DNA from 2 places in the Rhizobium tropici CIAT 899 genome. Region 2 is predicted to be linked to the other one. Evidence: riboswitches for the same ligand, from Rfam matches in the RefSeq annotation. Region 2 holds a riboswitch; the other holds the start of a gene.
What was found. A riboswitch is a leader RNA that binds a small molecule or an ion and turns the genes downstream of it on or off. The one in region 2 is predicted to bind FMN.
Positions count from the first base shown of each region.

Region 1: it holds a riboswitch for FMN, as region 2 does, so the genes downstream of both, ribB (3,4-dihydroxy-2-butanone-4-phosphate synthase) here and RTCIAT899_RS11445 (6,7-dimethyl-8-ribityllumazine synthase) in region 2, are expected to answer to the same signal.

Region 1 is NC_020062.1:1,366,476-1,371,279, reverse strand. It holds gene RTCIAT899_RS28390 (SDR family oxidoreductase) at 7-795, shown strand; gene tpiA (triose-phosphate isomerase) at 800-1,537, shown strand; gene RTCIAT899_RS28380 (glucose 1-dehydrogenase) at 1,591-2,373, shown strand; FMN riboswitch at 2,472-2,616, shown strand; gene ribB (3,4-dihydroxy-2-butanone-4-phosphate synthase) at 2,732-3,358, shown strand; partial or broken gene RTCIAT899_RS28370 (IS6 family transposase) at 3,511-3,819, opposite strand; gene RTCIAT899_RS28365 (ABC transporter ATP-binding protein) at 4,313-4,804, opposite strand, start outside.
Region 2 is NC_020059.1:2,345,770-2,350,573, forward strand. It holds gene RTCIAT899_RS11430 (ABC transporter permease) at 1-814, shown strand, start outside; gene RTCIAT899_RS11435 (ABC transporter permease) at 811-1,599, shown strand; gene RTCIAT899_RS11440 (ABC transporter ATP-binding protein) at 1,611-2,672, shown strand; FMN riboswitch at 2,777-2,922, shown strand; gene RTCIAT899_RS11445 (6,7-dimethyl-8-ribityllumazine synthase) at 3,010-3,486, shown strand; gene RTCIAT899_RS11450 (VOC family protein) at 3,546-3,896, shown strand; gene phnF (phosphonate metabolism transcriptional regulator PhnF) at 3,937-4,665, opposite strand; gene RTCIAT899_RS11460 (class I SAM-dependent methyltransferase) at 4,667-4,804, opposite strand, start outside.

The sequences.
Region 1 (4,804 bases), on a different replicon from region 2:
AGAGCGGTGTCCGACATCTCTCTGAATGCACCGAAATTATTTGATCTCAGCGGCCAGGTTGCGATTGTAACCGGCGCCGGCAGCGGCATCGGGCAAAGGATCGCGATCGGTCTTGCCCAGTGCGGCGCGGACGTAGCGCTTCTGGATCGCCGCACCGATGACAGTCTTGCCAAGACCGCGCACCATATTCAGGCCGCCGGGCGCCGTTCGATCGAAATTGCAGCAGATGTTACCAGCAAGGGGTCCATGGCTGAAGCGGTCGCGCGTACCGAGGCCGATCTTGGTGCGCTCTCGCTGGCCGTGAATGCAGCCGGCATTGCGAATGCCAACCCTGCCGAGGACATGGAAGAGGATCAGTATCAGACGCTGATGGATATCAACCTCAAGGGCATCTTTCTGTCCTGCCAGGCCGAAGCGCGCGCCATGTTGAGGAACGGCCGCGGTTCGATCGTCAATATCGCATCCATGTCCGGCGTCATCGTCAATCGGGGTCTAAGCCAGGCGCATTACAATGCGTCGAAAGCCGGTGTGATCCATATGTCGAAATCTTTCGCCATGGAATGGGTTGGCCGCGGCATCCGCGTCAACACGATCTCGCCAGGCTATACGGCAACACCAATGAATACGCGCCCGGAAATGGTGCATCAGACCAAGCTCTTCGAAGAGCAGACGCCGATGCAGCGTATGGCCAATGTTGACGAGATGGTCGGTCCGGCCGTCTTTCTGCTATCGAATGCCGCAAGCTTCGTGACGGGCGTTGATCTGCTCGTCGATGGCGGCTTCTGCTGCTGGTGATGCCATGCGCAAGCTGATCGCTGGAAACTGGAAAATGAACGGTTTCGTCTCCTCCCAGGCTGAGATCGAGGCGCTGAAGGGACTGACGGGCAGTGCGGCGTGCGACATCGTCGTCTGCCCGCCCTTCACGCTGATCGACCGCGCCGTGGAGCGGGCTAGAGAATCGCATCTCGTCATCGGCGCGCAGGATTGCCATGCCCAGGCGTGCGGCGCCCACACCGGCGATGTGTCCGCGGAAATGCTGGCGGACGCCGGTGTTCGCTACATCATCCTTGGGCATTCGGAGCGGCGCATGTCGTACGGAGAGGATAATGACATCGTTCTTGCAAAGGCAATTGCCGCTCATCGCGCGGGTTTGATCGCGATTATCTGCGTGGGTGAGACGCGGCATGAGCGCGACGAAGGACGGGCGATCGAAGTCGTCGGCGATCAGTTGAGCGGGTCCATTCCTCAGGGCGCAAACAGCGCCAATCTCGTGATCGCCTATGAGCCTGTTTGGGCAATCGGGACAGGCCTGGTGCCGACCTCCGAGCAAATTGAGGAGGTCCATTCAGCGATCCGGCGCTTGCTGGAAGAACGGATGGGCCGGGATGGAAGCTTGGTCAAAATCCTCTATGGCGGCTCGGTCAAGGCGTCGAATGCGCCGGCAATCTTCGGCCTGAGTAACGTGAACGGGGCACTCGTCGGCGGCGCCTCTTTGAAGGCATCGGAATTTGCCGGGATCATTTCTGCAGCAGGTTGAGCGAGAAGGCTCAGATGCCGTCGGCGTGCCGATGGCGCCTTGAAAGGAAAAAAATGCAACGCTTTGAGAAGAAGACCGTGGTCATAACGGGTGCCAGCCGCGGCATCGGTGCGGCCATCGCCAAGCGCTTCGCGCGCGAAGGCGCCAATCTCGTGGTCTCAGCCAACGAAGAAAGCGTCCATGGTGTGGCCGAACAGATCAAGGTTGACGGCGGGAAGTCCGTCTCTTTCGTCGGTGACGTTACCGACAAGGCAAGTGTCAAGGCGCTTTATGATGCCGCCGAACAGGCCTTCGGTAGCGTCGACGTCTCGATACAGAATGCAGGTGTCATCACCATTGCTCGCATCGAGGAGATGAGCGAGAGCGAGTGGGACAAGGTCATGGCGGTGAATACAAAGGGCGTCTTTCTCTGCGCCCAGGAAGCAATTGCCCGCATGCGCAAGCATGGCCGCGGCGGCCGTATCATCAACACGGCTTCCGGCCAGGCGCGAGACGGCTTCATCTACACGCCGCATTATGCGGCATCCAAGATGGGGGTCGTGGGCATCACGCAAAGCCTCGCCAAGGAAGTCGCCATCGAGAATATCACCGTCAATGCGTTTTGCCCCGGGATCATCGAGACCGACATGTGGGCCTACAACGACCAGGCTTGGGGCAAGCTGCTCGGCAATTACGGCCCGGGTGAACTGATGAGGGAATGGGTCGATGGCATCCCGATGAAGCGAGCGGGCTCCGGCGAGGATGTCGCCGGCCTTGTCACCTTTCTTGCAAGCGACGACGCTGCCTATATCACCGGCCAGACCATCAATGTCGATGGCGGCTTGATCATGTCGTAAAAACGAGCCGAACAGACTGTTCAGCGTTTCAAGTGATTGAAATGCGGCCGAATGCTGAAACCCCTCTTGCGATTCCGGCTGCCGATCGCCTATGTTTCAGATGTTCTCAGGGCGGGGTGTAATTCCCCACCGGCGGTATCGAGGAAACTCGGAGCCCGCGAGCGCCTCCGTCGAAGCGGAGGGTCAGCAGATCCGGTGAGATGCCGGAGCCGACGGTCATAGTCCGGATGGAAGAGAGCAATGTTGCAACGCCATGCTTCGTGGCGTGTTCGCATCCTTGTTCGCCCAAGGGAAAACGGTGGCTGAGAAATCGGCCATGGATGCCGCCGAAGCGGCGAACCCTTGAAAGGCAGAAGACATGGCAATTGCCAAAATTGAAGATGCAATTGAAGCGATAGCGCGCGGAGATATTGTCGTTGTTGTCGACGACCGCGACCGTGAGAATGAAGGCGATCTGGTCATCGCTTCCGACGCGATCAGCGCCAAGGCCATCGCATTCATGATGAACCATGCGCGTGGATTGATCTGTGTCGCGATGAAGGGAGAGCGCCTCGATGAGCTCGATATCCCGCTTATGGTTCCCCGCAATACCGAAATGCTGAAGACCGCCTTCACTGTCTCGGTTGACTATATTCCGGAAACCACAACGGGCATTTCTGCCGCCGACCGTGCAGCCACCGTCCGCGCTCTCGTCACGCCGGGAACAAAGCCTGACGATTTTGCTCGTCCCGGCCACATCTTCCCGCTGCGCGCCCATCCTGAAGGTGTGCTCGGCCGGCCGGGTCACACGGAAGCAGCCGTCGATCTCGCACGACTTGCAGGACTGACCGCGTCCGGCGTGATCTGCGAGGTTGCCAATGACGATGGCACCATGGCCCGTCTTCCCGAGCTGGAAGCTTTCGCCGAGCGACATGGCCTTCATCTCATTACGATCGAAGATCTTATTTCCTATCAGCGGCTGGCACCGACGATCAAGGCAGCTTAAGTCGCTCTTTTGACCACGACAGCTCCGCGGAAACCAAATTTGCCAATCGCGTCATCGCGATTGGTCGGCTCCGGCTGATCATTCAAATTCGCAGGGGAAGAACTTCAAATACCGGTAGCGGCGTTGTCACGTTGTTTGAAAGGTGGCCGCTTGACATATCGGTCCTGATCAACCGCTCTCCACAACCAGCTTTTCTGACCGTTGATGCGTGCCACGACCTCAGCGAGGTGCCAGACATCGCCTTTCGTGGGCGCCTTGTGGCGTATGCGGCGCGCATAATCAGGGCCGAGCTTTCGGCACCATCGGGGGATCGTCTCGTAGGAAACGGCGATCCCGCGATCGAACAGCATTTCCTCAACATCGCGCAGGCTCAGATTGAAGCGGAAGTAGAGCCAAACAGCACGGGCTACGATTTCGATCGGGCAGCGGTGGTTCCTGGAGGTCGGTTCACTCACGGTCATGGGCGCGCTGCTACCTCAATTTCCTTCCCGCTCAATCACGTGCAGCCCCTCAATGGCCGTGCCCGTAACAGTCGTGCCATTGCTTGGATTTGTGCCGGTTTCATAATGGAGAACGAAATCATGCTAGCTTACCTCTTCTATCTTCCGCGACCAGAAGGTGCGCGTTGCACTGAAGCGCAACTGAGTATGAAATTTGAGCAATATCGGAAGAGTGCAGGCGAGCTTGCGAGGTGGATAGAGTCAATTTCGGTGGTATCTCGGGCGAGGTGTGAGAAGGCTTTCTGATCTGAATTGCCGATTAAGCTTTTGAATTATTTTAATAAAATCTAATTATGGTTCGCCACGTTTTCTGGGATGCCCTCCGCTCGGAGGATACGGATGGGTAGTGACGGCATGTAGCCGCGAGCAGGTGACGGACCACCAAGTACGGTCGCAAGCACCCCCGGCATCGCCGTCAGCCAAGCCGCGCCAATGGCCGTTGCCTCACCTGGCGTCACTGTTTGCCGAGCACTTCGTCCTCATAAAGCTGATCCATGCTGAGGGACGCGACCTCGGCAAATGCCGTCTGGTTGCGGACGCGGCCGCCGCTGAGGATGACAACGTCGTCGCAGAAGGAGATCGTGCTGCGATGATGGCTGATCACGATCGTCGTGCGACGACCGGCTCGCAATTTCAGCGTCTCGACAATGGCAGCTTCCGACAATCCATCCATGGCGTTGGTCGCTTCGTCCAGAATGAGAATATCGGGATCGCGAACGAGCGCCCTTGCGAGAGCTATTCGCTGGCGCTGTCCGGCCGAAAGGCTCGCGCCCCTGTAGCCGACGAGTGTTGCGTATCCGTCAGGCAGTTTTTCGATGAATTCATGCGCTTCGGCAAGTCTGGCGGCCTCTTCCGCCTCAGCGTGCGAGGTATGCTGCCCATAGGCGATGTTTTCGAAAATGGTGCCGTCGACCAGTTCCAGGTCCTGGCTGGCAAGCGCGAGCCG
Region 2 (4,804 bases):
AGCACCCTTCCTGATCTTCGCGCTGCTGTTCCTAATTCTTCCGACGATCTATCTGATAGCAGGCGCCTTTCTAACGCCGGACGGCAGCCTGACGCTCAAGAACATCGCCGACCTGTTCACGCCGACGATCATGAGCGCCTATTGGATCAGCATCAAAATCTCGGTCGCTTCGGCGCTCGGTGGCGCGATCATCGGCTTTTACCTGGCTTGGGCGCTGGTCCTTGGCGGGCTTCCCACTTGGATCCGTCACGCCTTCCTAACCTTCTCGGGGGTCGCATCGAATTTCGCCGGCGTGCCACTGGCCTTCTCGTTCATCGCCACACTCGGCCGCCAGGGTCTGGTCACGATATTGCTCGCTCATTTCGGCTTTAACCTCTACGGCAGTGGCTTCAACCTGTTGAGCTTCTTCGGCTTGACCATTACCTACATGTACTTCCAGATTCCGCTGATGGTGCTGATCATTACGCCTGCGCTCGACGGCATGAAGAAGGAATGGCAAGAAGCGGCTTCCATTCTAGGCGCAACCAATGGACAATATTGGCGGATGGTCGCCCTTCCGATCCTCTGGCCGAGCCTGCTTGGCACGACGCTGCTACTGTTTGCAAATTCGTTCGGCGCCATCGCGACTGCAATTGCACTTACCGGCAGCTCGCTGAATATCGTTCCGATCGTACTCTATGCGCAGATCCGCGGCGACGTGCTGCACAATGCCAATCTGGGCTATGCGCTGGCGCTGGGCATGATCGTCATCACCGGTATTTCGAACGTCATTTATATCTTGATGCGCATGCGCGCTGAACGGTGGCAGAAATGAAGCTGCAAAAATTCTTCGCCTGGATCGCCGTTGCCATCGGCCTCATCTACTTCCTGGTGCCGCTCATCGGTACGCTGGAGTTCTCGCTGCGCATGCGGCGCAACGCTTACAGCTTTGACGCCTATGCCTCCGTCTTTTCGGATTTCGGCTTCATAACGGCCTTTGGCTTCTCGATGTTGATGGCGCTTCTGACCATCATCTTCGGCATGCTGCTCGTTGTGCCCACGGCCTATTGGGTGCGGTTGCGGCTGCCGCAGCTTCGCCCTGTCGTAGAATTCATCACCTTGATGCCGTTGGTCATTCCGGCCATCGTCATCGTTTTCGGCTATCTGCGGCTCTATAATTCGTCGTCGATCCTGCCGCTGACCGGCTATAATTCGACGACGAACATTCTGCTCGTCTGCTCCTACATTGTATTGTCGCTGCCCTATATGTATCGTTCGGTCGATACGGCGATGCGTACCATTGATGTCGGCACGCTGACGGAGGCTGCCGAAAGCCTTGGTGCAAAATGGACAACCATCATGTTCAAATGCATCTTTCCAAATGTCATGAGCGGTGTGCTTTCCGGAGCATTCATCACCCTTGCGATCGTCATGGGCGAATTCACCATGGCATCGCTGCTCAACCGTCCGGCATTCGGGCCCTACATGCAGCTTATGGGCGCCAACAGAGCTTACGAGCCCTCTGCCCTGGCCATCATCGCGCTTGCCGTTACCTGGCTCAGCATGGGCCTCTTGCAGCTCGTTTCCCGTTTCTCAAAATCCGCTCCGATTAAGGCGTAAGGCTTCTCACCATGGCTTTTCTCGAACTCACCCACATCAAGAAGTCCTTCGGCGACATTCACGTCGTCCATGATTTCAATATGCAAATCGAGAAGGGAGAATTCGTCTCCTTCCTCGGGCCGTCGGGCTGCGGCAAGACGACCGTGCTGCGCATGATCGCAGGTTTCGAAACGCCGACCGCCGGCACCCTGTCGATCAATGGCAAGGACCAGCGGGCGCTGAAACCGAACCAGCGCAATATCGGCATGGTCTTCCAGGCCTACGCATTGTTTCCGAACATGACGGTGCATGACAACGTCGCCTTCGGCCTCAAGGTGGCCGGCATGGCGAAGCCCGACATCGACAAGCGCGTCAAGGAGATGCTGGCACTCATCAAGCTCGATCATCTCGCCGGCCGCTATCCATACCAGATGTCCGGAGGCCAGCAGCAGCGCGTGGCGCTCGCCCGCGCTATCGCCGTCAAGCCGCAGGTGCTCCTGCTCGACGAGCCGCTCTCGGCTCTCGACGCCAAGATCCGTATCTCGCTGCGCGAGGAAATCCGCGCCATCCAACAGCAGCTCGGCATCACCACAGTTTTCGTGACGCACGATCAGGAAGAGGCGCTGTCCATCTCCGACCGTATCGTGGTCATGAATGCAGGCCGCGCCGATCAGATCGGCACGCCGTTCGAAATCTACAACAAGCCTGCAACCCGTTTCGTCGCCTCCTTCGTCGGCACGCTGAATCTGATCGAAGGCAAGGTCGTCGATCCCGACAGTAACCGCATCATGATCGGCGATCAGGGTGTGACCCTGAAGCAGTCGGTGACCGCCTACAAGCCGGGCGATACCGTATCGCTTGCCCTGCGTCCGGAAGCTGGTTCGCTGGCGGAATCGGCCAAGGGCGATACCGCCCTCACGGGCGAAGTCTCCTCGGCACATTTCCTGGGCTCGGTCATCCGCACTCGCATGAATGTCGCCGGCAACACGATTTCCTTCGACATGTTCAACAGCCCGGGAATGATGCCTCCGAGTGTTGGTGAGAAGGTGACGCTGCGCTTCGCCTCTTCCGACCTGCTCGTCATTCAGGACTGAGAAAGAGCCCTCCATCACCGTCATTTTGGAAAATTATTCGCAGGCGCCGGGTCAAAAGCCCGGCGTTTTTCTTTGATTTCCATAAGACAAAGCATCTATAGTCCACGCGTTCTCAGGGCGGGGTGCAATTCCCCACCGGCGGTATGGGGAGTTTCCTCGAGCCCGCGAGCGCCTTCCGGATTTCGGAAGGGTCAGCAGATCCGGTGAGATGCCGGAGCCGACGGTATAGTCCGGATGGAAGAGAGCAAGCAGGATCGCACCTCCTCCGCGAGGGGTGCTGCGATGTTGCGTGTTCGCCCAAGGGATATTTGACAACAACCCTTGAAAGGCAAAATTCATGACCATTTCGATTTCCACCCAACCGAGCCGCATTGCGATCATTCGGGCCCGCTGGCACGCCGATATCGTCGATCACTCGGTCGATTCCTTCGTTGCCGAATGGCAGACAGTCGAAGGCGCGCCGCCGATCGATATCTTCGACGTACCCGGGGCGCTTGAAATTCCGCTGCACGCTCAGACGCTTGCCCGCAACGGCCGTTATTCCGCGATTATCGCCACCGCTTTCGTTGTCGACGGTGGCATCTATCGCCATGAATTCGTCGCCAATACGGTTCTCGATGCCATGATGCGCGTCCAGCTCGATACCGGCGTGCCGATCCTGTCGGCAGTCCTGACGCCGCATCACTTCCAGGAATCGGAAGCGCACATCCAGTTCTTCAAGGAACATTTCATCATCAAGGGCCGTGAAGTCGCCAGCGCCTGCCGCCACATCCTGGCGGAGCGCGGCAAGCTGCTGCCCGCCGTCACAGTTTAAGCTTAGCATGGTGGAGGCGCGGCATCTGCCCGCCTCCATGTCCACCAGAGAGGAAGTCAGTGACCGTCCTACGCATCATCCCGAACCTGCCCGCCGCCGATCCTGCCACGGCCCGTCTTTTCTACCACGACCTGCTCGGCCTCGACATCGTCATGGATCACGGCTGGATCCTGACCTTCGCCTCCGAAGCGGCAACTGTGCCGCAGATCAGCGTCGCCAGCGAAGGCGGTTCGGGAACGCTCGTCCCTGACCTTTCCATCGAAGTCGACGATGTCGACACGCTCTATCAGCGTGCCACCTCCATGGGCTTCGGCATATTGTACGACCTCACGGACGAGCCGTGGGGTGTCCGCCGCTTCTATGTCCGCGACCCCTTCGGCAAGGTCGTCAATATCCTCTCCCACCGCTAATTCAAGCTCGCGGAGAGCCTCAAGACTCCCCCGGGCATTCTCACCGCAGATCGAGATTGAATGTGGTGCGCTCGGCCGGCCAAACCGATTCCGAATAGGTGATCGGCACTCCGTCGGTATCCGCATCCACCTTGCGCGTCACCAGCAGCGGGACGGATTTCGGCTGGCGCAGGATCCGCGCTTCGTCGGCCGTCGGCATACGCGCCTCGATCTCCGTCGATAACCGCTCGTAGTCCGTGACACCGTAGCTGGCGAGCGCCGCCGAAATTGTCGGATGCTGTAATCTAGCCTTGTCGAAATCGGGAAAACGTTCGGCAGGATAATAGGAATCGCCCAATTCCACCGGAATGCCGTCGGCCGTCATGACGCCGCGACGATGGATGACCGGCGCGCCGATTGCGATCTTCAGATAGGCCGCGACGGGTTCGGTCGCCGGCACGATCTCGTGAACGAGCAGCTCGCCGCCCGGTTCGAAACCTTGCTCGATCAGATTTTTGTGAAAGCGGGTGCGTTTCGACAGCGTATAGTCGAGCACTCCCCTATGAACGAAAGTCCCTCGCCCCTGTTCGGCGCGGACCAATCCACGCTGCTCCAAGTGCCCCAGTGCCTGGCGCACGGTAAAACGGCTGACGCCGAAACGCTGCATCAACTCCGGCTCGGTCGGCAATTTCGTCCCCGAGGCGAAAGTCCCGGCGGCAATATCGGCCGCCAGGATCTCGCCGATCTGATGCCAGAGGGCGCTGCCGCCCTTTCGGTCGATGGTCTCCATGTCAAACGCGCTTCTCGATACGGAACAACAGCTTGAATTCGGCCGGATAGCTCAATGCATCGAGAATGCTCGGATAATATTTCCGGTCCTTCGATGCATGCACGAAGCCGTCATAGCCGAAACGCTTGACGGATACGTC